4 regions of the Streptomyces sp. NPDC046860 genome follow, and region 3 is predicted to be linked to each of the others. Evidence: riboswitches for the same ligand, from Rfam matches in the RefSeq annotation. Region 3 holds a riboswitch; each other region holds the start of a gene.

Region 1 (2,190 bases), on a different contig from region 3:
CCGGAATCCATGGCTATTTTTTGGACACCGGCCCGGGGAAAGGGTGCCGGAAACGACGAAAGCCCCGGCCTGGGGGCCGGGGCTTTCGGAGAACTCGGGTCAGACGTTCACGCCGTGCTTGCGGAGGTACGCGACGGGGTCGATGTCGGAGCCGTACTCGGGGCTCGTGCGGGCCTCGAAGTGCAGGTGCGGGCCGGTGACGTTGCCGGTCGCGCCGGACAGGCCGATCCGCTGGCCGGGGACGACCTTCTGGCCCACGCTCACCCCGATGGACGACAGGTGGCCGTACTGGGTGTACACGCCGTCGGCCATCTTGATGACGATCTCGTTGCCGTACGCGCCGCCCCACCCGGTGGAGACCACGGTCCCGGCACCGGCCGCGTGGACCGTCGTGCCGCTGGCGGCGTGGAAGTCGATGCCGGTGTGCGAACCCGACGACCACAGGGTGCCGCCGGACTTGTAGGCGGTGGAGACGTAGGAGCCGGTGACCGGCATGACGAAGGAGTTGAGGCGCTCGCGCTCCGCCTTGCGGGCGGCGCGCTCCTTGGCCTCGCGGGCGCGCTCGGCGGCGGCGCGCTCCGCGGCCTCCTCGGCGGCCTTGCGCTCGGCGGCCGCCTTCTGGGCGGTGGCCTGCGCGGCGATCTCGTCGCCGAGGGTGTCGCTGACGGTGATGACAGGGGTGAGGCCGGAGTCCTCGACGGAGTTGTCCGCGGCGAGTGCCGGGGAGGCCGCCAGGGTGCCGACGACACCGGTGGTGAGGGCCGCCACACCGGCCGCGGCAGCGGTGGTGCGCTTGACCCGGCCGGGCTTGCGGTGCTTCCCGGCGGCGCACATGAACGCCATGAGCTGGCTGGTCCTTTCCTTCCTTCTCGCCTACCGGGTTAGCTGACGGGTTCGGAGCAGGAAGGTCTCCTACGGCCGCCCTCGCTTCACGCGCGGGCGTCCGATTCACCCCAGGGACTGCGGTGGGTCCCCGGCTCCCCCTGCGGGGGACTCGGCGATGGCTGTCCGGTGCCGCGGACGCGGCGCACTGCCTGACGAACAGCCCGGAAGAAGCTAAAGGGGACCGGAGCGGATCTTCAAACGAGTCCGGGCTTTTGTAGCGCATCCCACATGCCAGAGCGGTGACCTCCGTCCCAATCCGGACATTTGCCGACCGGTGTTCGAGGAGAGTCCCGAACACGCGTGTGGGCCCCGACGGCTCATGCGCCGTCAGGGCCCACACGCGTGCGGCATCTCGCGCTACTCGGCGGAGACCACCTTGACCTCGCCGATGCCGAGCGCCTCGACGGGCTCCTTGATCCGGGCGGCGTCGCCGACCAGGACCGTGACCAGCCGGTCGGCCGGGAAGGCGTTGACCACGGCGGCCGTGGCCTCCACGGTGCCGGTGGCGGCGAGCGTGCGGTACAGCTCCGCCTGGAAGTCGTCCGGCAGGTGCTGCTCGACCTGGTCGGCCAGCGTGCCGGCGACGGCCGCGGCCGTCTCGTACTTCAGCGGCGCCACGCCGACGAGGTTCTGCACCGCCACGTCCCGCTCGGCGTCGGTGAGGCCCTCGGCGGCCAGGGTGTGCAGCACCGTCCACAGGTCCGCGAGCGCGGGGCCGGTGTTGGGGGTGTCCACGGAGCCGCTGATGGCGAGCATCGAGGCGCCGGTGCCGTCGGGCGCGGAGCGCAGCACCTGCCCGAAGGAGCGCACGCCGTAGGTGTACCCCTTCTCCTCGCGCAGGACGCGGTCCAGGCGGGAGGTGAGGGTGCCGCCGAGGCAGTACGTGCCGAGCACCTGGGCGGGCCACACCCGGTCGTGCCGGTCGGAGCCGATCCGGCCGATCAGCAGCTGGGTCTGCACGGCGCCGGGCCGGTCCACGATGACCACACGGCCGGTGTCGTCGGCGGTCACCGGCGGCACGGGGCGGGCCTGGCCGGGCGTGCCGGTCCAGGCGCCCAGGGTGTCGGCGAGCAGCGCGTCGAGGTCGATGCCGGTGAGGTCGCCGACGACGACCGCGGTGGCGGTGGCGGGCCGCACGTGGCGGTCGTAGAAGCCGCGCACGGCGGCGGCGTCGATCTTCTCGACGGTCTCCTCGGTGCCCTGGCGCGGCCGGGACATGCGCGCGGAGGCCGGGAACAGCTCCTTGGCCAGCTCCTTGGCCGCGCGCCGGGCCGGGCTGGCCAGCTCGTGCGGGATCTCGTCCAG
Region 2 (2,190 bases), on a different contig from region 3:
CCAGCACACCCTGGGCCAGTCGCCCACCTTCACCGTGGACGTCGTGCTGGCCCGGCACGAGCTGCTGCTGATCGGGGTGACGGACAGCCATCCGAGGCTGCCGAAGAGGCTCCCCGCCGCCGTCGCCCAGGACAACGGGCGCGGCATGGCCATCATCCGCTGCCTCACCGTCGAGTGCGGCGGCAAGCTGCGCGTCCGGCCGACCCGGGAGGGCGGCAAGACGGTCTTCGTCGAGCTGCCCTGGAGCGTCCCGCGCCAGCCGCTGGCCAACGCGGTCCGGCCGGAGGCATCTCCGGCCCGCTGAGCCGCCGCGGGCGCCCCGATGCCGGGGGCCCGCTCAGGAACGGCTCCCGGGGCGCGTACGCCCGCGCGGAGCCGCTCCCGCCGCGCTCGTCCGGGTCAGTTGACCCGGCCGTACCAGACGCTCCTGGTCCAGATCTTCTGCAGCCGCACCACGTCCCCGGTCTTCGGCGCGTGCCAGATCTTGCCCTTACCGGCGTAGATGCCGACGTGGTAGACGCTGGAGCCCGAGTGGAAGAACACCAGGTCACCGGCCTTGCGGCGGCCGGAGGAGATGTGGTGCGTCTTGTTGTACTGCTGTGCGGCCGTACGCGGCAGGGACTTGCCCGCCTTCTTGAACGAGTACAGCGTCAGGCCCGAGCAGTCGAACCTGCGGGGACCGGTGGCCCCGTAGCGGTACGGTGCGCCCTTCTTCGAGGCGGCGACCTTCAGTGCCTTCGTCGCGGTGGTCGCGGCGGAGGCGTCGGTGGCGAGCCCCGGCACCACGATCGAGCCGCCCACGGCGGCCAGAGTGAGGGCCGAGGCGGTACCGGCCCGGGCCATCAGCGACGGGACACGATTGAGCGCAGTCATGCGCAACCCTTCGTCAGCCGCCTGTGAAGGATGACCTGTCGGATTCGGGCTGGCGAAGTTGCCCGGCCGTGTCACCACGGCTTCACCCCAAGGGCTGCTCGGCACGGCCGCCCGCTGCTGCGGACGAACGTCCCGGCGACCCGTCTTGCTCGGGTCCTCCACTCCTGCCGATGCACTTCTGTCGACCGGGCATCCGGGCGGCGGCAGGACTCGGCGTCCGCCCGGACCGCCCCGCCGCTGTGGCGGGGGCTTGTCGTCAGACAGGGATCTTGGCCCACTCCTGTCCGAAAATCCCAATGGAACCGGTGGTTTGTGGGGTTACTCACCACTCACCCGTTCGGGTGGACAGCACCTTTCCCGAGTGACCGTCAACTGCATGCCGTAGCCCCGGACCTGGGCTTCCACGGTCACGGGACACCCCGCAGGGCGCGCGGCGCGCAAGTCGGCGAGCACGGAAACGGGCGCGGAGATACACCGGTCGGCGGTACCACGTTCGGCCCGTTTCGGCTCGGCGGACGGCGCGCGGGGCGCCGTCCGCCCGTGGGCGGCGTCCGGGTCAGCCACCGTCATCGGGCGGGAGCACGACGCGCGCGGTCCGGCGCTCGCCGTCCAGCACCCGCAGCGCGTGTGCCAGCGTGCCCCCGTACAGCTCCCGCTCGCCCCGCCCGTGCATCAGTGCGAGCGCGTCACGGAGCGCGGCCGCCGTACGCACCAGTGCCTGCGCCGCCCTGAGGGCCCGGTACGTGTCGCCGTGCCGGGCCGGGTTGATCCGGCCCAGCAGGTCGGCCGCCTCCAGATAACGGTCGATCAGCTCACCCTCGGCACGGGTCAGCGCGGGCAGCGGTGGTAGTTCCTCCGGCAGCACGGCCCGCTCACCGGGCGCCGGGGACGTGGTCGCGGGTGCCCACGACGCCGTCGACCAGGCCGTGCTCCAGGGCGCCGGCGGCGTCCAGCGCCCGCTCGCGCTCCAGGTCGGCGCGGACGGTGGCGGCGTCGCGGCCGGTGTGCCGGACGAACAGCTCCTCCATCAGCTCCCGCGCCCGGACCATCTCCGCCGCCTGGATCTCCAGGTCGCTGGGCTGTCCCCGCACCGGCTCGGCCAGCTCCGGCTGGCGGAGCACGACCCGCGAGCCGGGCAGCGCGAACCGCTTGCCGGGCGCTCCGGCCGCGAGCACCACGGCGGCCACCGAGACGGCCTGGCCCAGGCAGTACGTCGCCACGTCGCAGCTGATGTAGCGCATCGTGTCGTACACCGCCGTCATGGCGTGGAAGTCGCCGCCCGGACAGTTCAGGTACAGCGTGATGTCCCGGTCCGGG
Region 3 (2,190 bases):
CATGACGTCGTCGTGGTAGAGCGTGGCCAGGTGGGTCAGCTCGACGACGACGGCGGAGGGGACGATGCGCGGGGCGTGCCGGTCGCCGAACTGGGCGGACAGCAGCACCAGCAGCGGACGGAACCGCTTGCCGCCGGCCCGCACCAGGTGCTGGGCGGAGCCGGTGATGAAGGGGACCTCGCTCTTGGTGGCCTCTAGCAGGCCCGCCTCGACAGCCGCCAGTCCGGCCTGGACATCGGCTTCCAGTGCCTGGTCCCGCACGCTCAGCCCGAACGGCCCGACGACGGTCACGAGGTATCTCCTGTCTGCTGGTGTCTGCTGGCGACTTCACGGCTTGTCGATAGGTCGCTGCCATCAGTCAAGTCAGCGTATCCGGTCCTCTTTGGATCACCGATCGCACCCACCGGTCCAGCTCATGAGGTATCGGTTTTCGTCCGGCATGTGCCGGATGGGTGGACAAGGGGGACATATAGGTCCTCAGTCGGGCGATCCGGCACTCCGGGGGTCACACCGAACCAACGAACGGGAGCGCCCCCCGGGTTCCGTCCCGAGGGGACCGATGCCCCCTAATACGCACAGACGGACCAAATGCACATAATCCCCCATGTCTAATTTTGCGTATTTTGCGATTCCGTGAGTTGGCTCACGCGCCCTCCCGTCTCGCGCCTACCCGCGCAAACCCCCCTCTCACCCCCTTCTTACCGTGCCCGGTAGGGAAGTTGAGGATTGGCGACCGCAAAGGATCAAGTGGGCCAATTGGGACAGAACAAGGTCAACTAGCACTTCGGGTGATTCCGGTACTTGTTCCGGACATGTGCGGTCGCATACGTTCCCGGCCTGTCAGGCGAACGCCGAATCCTGCCGCGCCTGACAACCCACTCACGAACTCATTCGTACGGCAGGAGCGGGGGACCCAGGTAAGCCGCCGGACCGGACGACACATGTCGCTCCGGAACGGCTCGGGGTGAAGCCGAATCGTCCCCGGTGTCCGACGGGCACCGGGGACGAAGCGGCCGGGCACCTCCCCGCCCGAACCCGACAGCTCACCTCGCAGGCGACGGAGAGGAAACAACGACATGACTGCTGCCGTTCAGCCGCGCCATGCCCGCACCAAGCGCATCGCCCGCACGCTCGCCGTCGCCGGTACCGGTGCCGCGATGTTCGCGCTCCCCCTCATCGGCGCCACCAGCGCCTCCGCCGCCCCGGCCGCCAAGCCCGCCGCCGCCTCCACGGTGTACCCGAACAACCTCGACGGCTGGATCCGCCAGTCCCTGGCGATCATGGCCGAGAAGGGCATCCCGGGCACCTACAACGGCATCCACCGCAACGTGATGCGCGAGTCCTCGGGCAACCCGCTGGCCATCAACAACTGGGACATCAACGCCATCAACGGCACCCCGTCCAAGGGCCTGCTCCAGGTGATCGACCCGACCTTCAAGACGTACCACGTGGCCGGCACCTCGCTCGACCCGTACAACCCGGTCGCCAACATCACCGCCGCGTGCAACTACGCGTACCACCGCTACGGCTCCATCGACAACGTCAACGGCCCGTACTAGGCCGGACCGGCCCCACGGCCTGTTCGCCGCGCCCCCGTCGCACGCCTCGCGCGTGCGACGGGGGCGCTCGCCGTCACAGCGCGAACAGGCGCTCCAGGACCACGGCCACCCCGTCGTCCTCGTTGGAGAGGGTGACCTCGTCGGCCACCGCCCTCAGTTCCGGGTGGGCCCCGGCCATGGCGACGCCGTGGGCCGCCCACCGGAACATCGGGATGTCGTTCGGCATGTCGCCGAAGGCGACCGTATCCGTCCGGCCGAGACCCAGGTGCTCCGCGGCCAGCGCCAGACCCGTCGCCTTGGTGATCCCGCACGGCTGCAGCTCGACCGTGCCCGGCCCCGACATGGTGACCGTGGCCAGCGAGCCGACGACCGAGCGGGCGGTGGCCGCCAGTTCGTCGTCGGACAGGCCGTCGTGGCGCAGCAGCACCTTGCTGATCGGCGCGCGCCAGAGCTGCTCGCGCCGCTCCACCCGCACGGCGGGCAGGGTCGGGTGCGGCATCCGGTAACCGGGCTCGATCAGCGTGAGCCCGTCCACGCCGTCCTGGTCGACGGCCGCGTGCACCTGGCCCACCTCAGCCTCGATCTTGCCGAGCGCGGTCTCGGCCAGCTCCCGGTCGAGCTGGACGGACCA
Region 4 (2,190 bases), on a different contig from region 3:
GCCCGCTGCCCGTGGCCGCCGACCGGCACTGGCTGCGCACCGCGTGTGAGCTGGCCGCGCTCTGCCCGCCCTCGGACACCGCCTTCAGCGTCGGCGCGGTCGTCGTCGCGGCGGACGGCACCGAGCTGGCGCGCGGCCACTCCCGCGAGGGCGGCGACCCGGTCGTCCACGCCGAGGAGGCGGCCCTCGCCAAGCTGGACCCCGCCGACCCGCGCCTGCCCGGCGCCACCGTCTACAGCAGCCTGGAGCCCTGCGCGCACCGCGCCTCCCGCCCCACGCCCTGCGCCGGGCTGATCCTGCGGGCCGGGGTGCGGCGGGTGGTCACGGCCTGGCGGGAGCCGGACACCTTCGTCCGCGCGGCGAACGGCGCCGGGGTGCTCGCGGACGGGGGCGTGGAGGTGGTGACGCTGCCGGAGTACGCCCCTCTCGCACAGCGGCCGAACGGTCACCTTCCGCACTGAGGCCCACGTCACGGCGGCGTGTGTGCGCGGGACCCCGCGGATGACGTATGCTTGAGACACAACGACGCGGGGTGGAGCAGCTCGGTAGCTCGCTGGGCTCATAACCCAGAGGTCGCAGGTTCAAATCCTGTCCCCGCTACTGAAGGCTCAGGGCCGGAATTCGAGAAATCGAACTCCGGCCCTGAGTGTTTTCCGGGACCCGTGTTGTTCCAGGTCACCAGCAAAACTCCTGTGACTCCTGAAGCGCGGTCAACTCGCCCTGTTCGCTCCTTTCCTGACCGGTATGCACCTCGTCAGAACGTCAAAGGATCAAGCTGAACGGGCTTGGAATCCGGTGTGCGAGTCTATTAACGTTCGATAACGCAGCGCGGTCGTTACAGCCGTCAGCAGAGACGGCGCCGTGCGCACACGCCGAATCCCGCGAGGGAACCGGGGACCCACCACTTTGGGGTGAATCGCGCCCGATCCGCAGTGCACCGCCTCAGGAGCACGCCGGGTTTACGCGCGTAGGAGACCTTCCTTCTCCGAACCCGTCAGCTAACCCGGTAGGCGGAGGAGGGAAAGGAGTGCGCCCGCGTGGCGTCCAACCGGCCTGCCCCACAAGCCCCGTTCGCGCCGGACGCGAGTGAGCCCTTTGCCTACGGCGCCCCCCGCGCGCAGGACGGCACGTGGGAGGAGTGGAATCCCACCGAGGAGTCCCTGCCTCCCGTTCGTGGCCGCCACCGGGTGGCCAAGCAGCGCGGAGGCGGCGGCCTCGCCCGCAGTTCCACCGTCCTCGGCGTCGGCGTCATAGCCGCCGTCGGCGCGGGCGGCATGGCCAGCGCCAACACCGGCAAGCCTCCCGTGTCCATCGCGATGCCCGACCTGCCCTCCGTCGGCTCCCTGATCGACGGCCATCACACGGACGCGCCCGCCGCCTCCCTGGCCGGCGTCGCCACGGCCACGGCCCCCGCCGCGAGTGACGACTCCTCCGACGCGGGCGAGGCGCTGCGCAGCCGGATCATGGCCCAGGCCGAGCGACAGCAGAGCAAGGCCGACAGCCGGGCCACCGCCGCAGCCGTCGCCAAGGCCGACCAGCAGGCCGCCGACGCCGCCGCCAAGGCCGCGGCGGACGCCGCCGAGAAGGCCGCCGAGGCCAAGGAGAAGGCGGAGGCCGACGCCGAGAAGAAGGCCGAGGCGGCCCGCCTGGCCACGCTGGCCAAGCAGTACGCGCTGCCGACCTCCTCGTACACGATCACCTCCACCTTCGGGCAGGCCGGATCGATGTGGTCCTCCGGCTACCACACCGGGCTGGACTTCGCCGCTCCCACCGGCACGCTGATCAAGGCCGTCCACAGCGGCACGATCACCGAGGCCGGCTGGGCCGGGGCGTACGGCTACCGCACGATCCTCACCCTCGACGACGGCACCGAGGTCTGGTTCTGCCACCAGTCCTCGATCAGCGTCAGCGCCGGGCAGAAGGTGTCCACCGGCGAGGTCATCGGCCGCGTCGGCGCCACCGGCAACGTGACCGGGCCCCACCTCCACCTGGAGATCCACCCCGGCGGCCAGCCCACCGGCATCGACCCCGGCGCCTGGCTGCGCGGCAAGGGGCTCACTCCCTGAGCGGATGACCCCGATGCGGAATGGACGGGGCCCGAGTGATCGTTGAGAAGAGACATGACTGCTTCTCTGCGCAAGCTCGGCTCCTCCTCCCTCGAGGTCTCCCCCCTCGCCCTCGGCGGCAACG

What was found. Region 3 has a riboswitch for cyclic di-AMP ahead of ABZ898_RS25820 (transglycosylase SLT domain-containing protein). Riboswitches for the same ligand answer to the same signal wherever they lie in the genome.
Region 1: another riboswitch for cyclic di-AMP. It lies ahead of ABZ898_RS14245 (M23 family metallopeptidase); the one in region 3 lies ahead of ABZ898_RS25820 (transglycosylase SLT domain-containing protein).
Region 2: another riboswitch for cyclic di-AMP. It lies ahead of ABZ898_RS05190 (C40 family peptidase); the one in region 3 lies ahead of ABZ898_RS25820 (transglycosylase SLT domain-containing protein).
Region 4: another riboswitch for cyclic di-AMP. It lies ahead of ABZ898_RS13715 (M23 family metallopeptidase); the one in region 3 lies ahead of ABZ898_RS25820 (transglycosylase SLT domain-containing protein).

Annotation. Positions count from the first base shown of each region.
Region 1 is NZ_JBEYXQ010000008.1:110,537-112,726, reverse strand. It holds gene ABZ898_RS14245 (M23 family metallopeptidase) at 100-843, opposite strand; cyclic di-AMP (ydaO/yuaA leader) riboswitch at 857-1,010, opposite strand; gene ABZ898_RS14240 (pitrilysin family protein) at 1,243-2,190, opposite strand, start outside.
Region 2 is NZ_JBEYXQ010000002.1:362,134-364,323, reverse strand. It holds gene ABZ898_RS05195 (ATP-binding protein) at 1-304, shown strand, start outside; gene ABZ898_RS05190 (C40 family peptidase) at 400-873, opposite strand; cyclic di-AMP (ydaO/yuaA leader) riboswitch at 877-1,058, opposite strand; gene ABZ898_RS05185 (hypothetical protein) at 1,430-1,738, opposite strand; gene ABZ898_RS05180 (ATP-dependent Clp protease proteolytic subunit) at 1,746-2,190, opposite strand, start outside.
Region 3 is NZ_JBEYXQ010000023.1:4,094-6,283, forward strand. It holds gene ABZ898_RS25815 (polyprenyl synthetase family protein) at 1-291, opposite strand, end outside; cyclic di-AMP (ydaO/yuaA leader) riboswitch at 840-1,072, shown strand; gene ABZ898_RS25820 (transglycosylase SLT domain-containing protein) at 1,077-1,559, shown strand; gene ABZ898_RS25825 (HAD family hydrolase) at 1,633-2,190, opposite strand, start outside.
Region 4 is NZ_JBEYXQ010000007.1:308,499-310,688, forward strand. It holds gene ABZ898_RS13705 (dihydrofolate reductase family protein) at 1-461, shown strand, start outside; tRNA gene ABZ898_RS13710 (tRNA-Met) at 527-600, shown strand; cyclic di-AMP (ydaO/yuaA leader) riboswitch at 861-1,028, shown strand; gene ABZ898_RS13715 (M23 family metallopeptidase) at 1,038-2,066, shown strand; gene ABZ898_RS13720 (aldo/keto reductase) at 2,121-2,190, shown strand, end outside.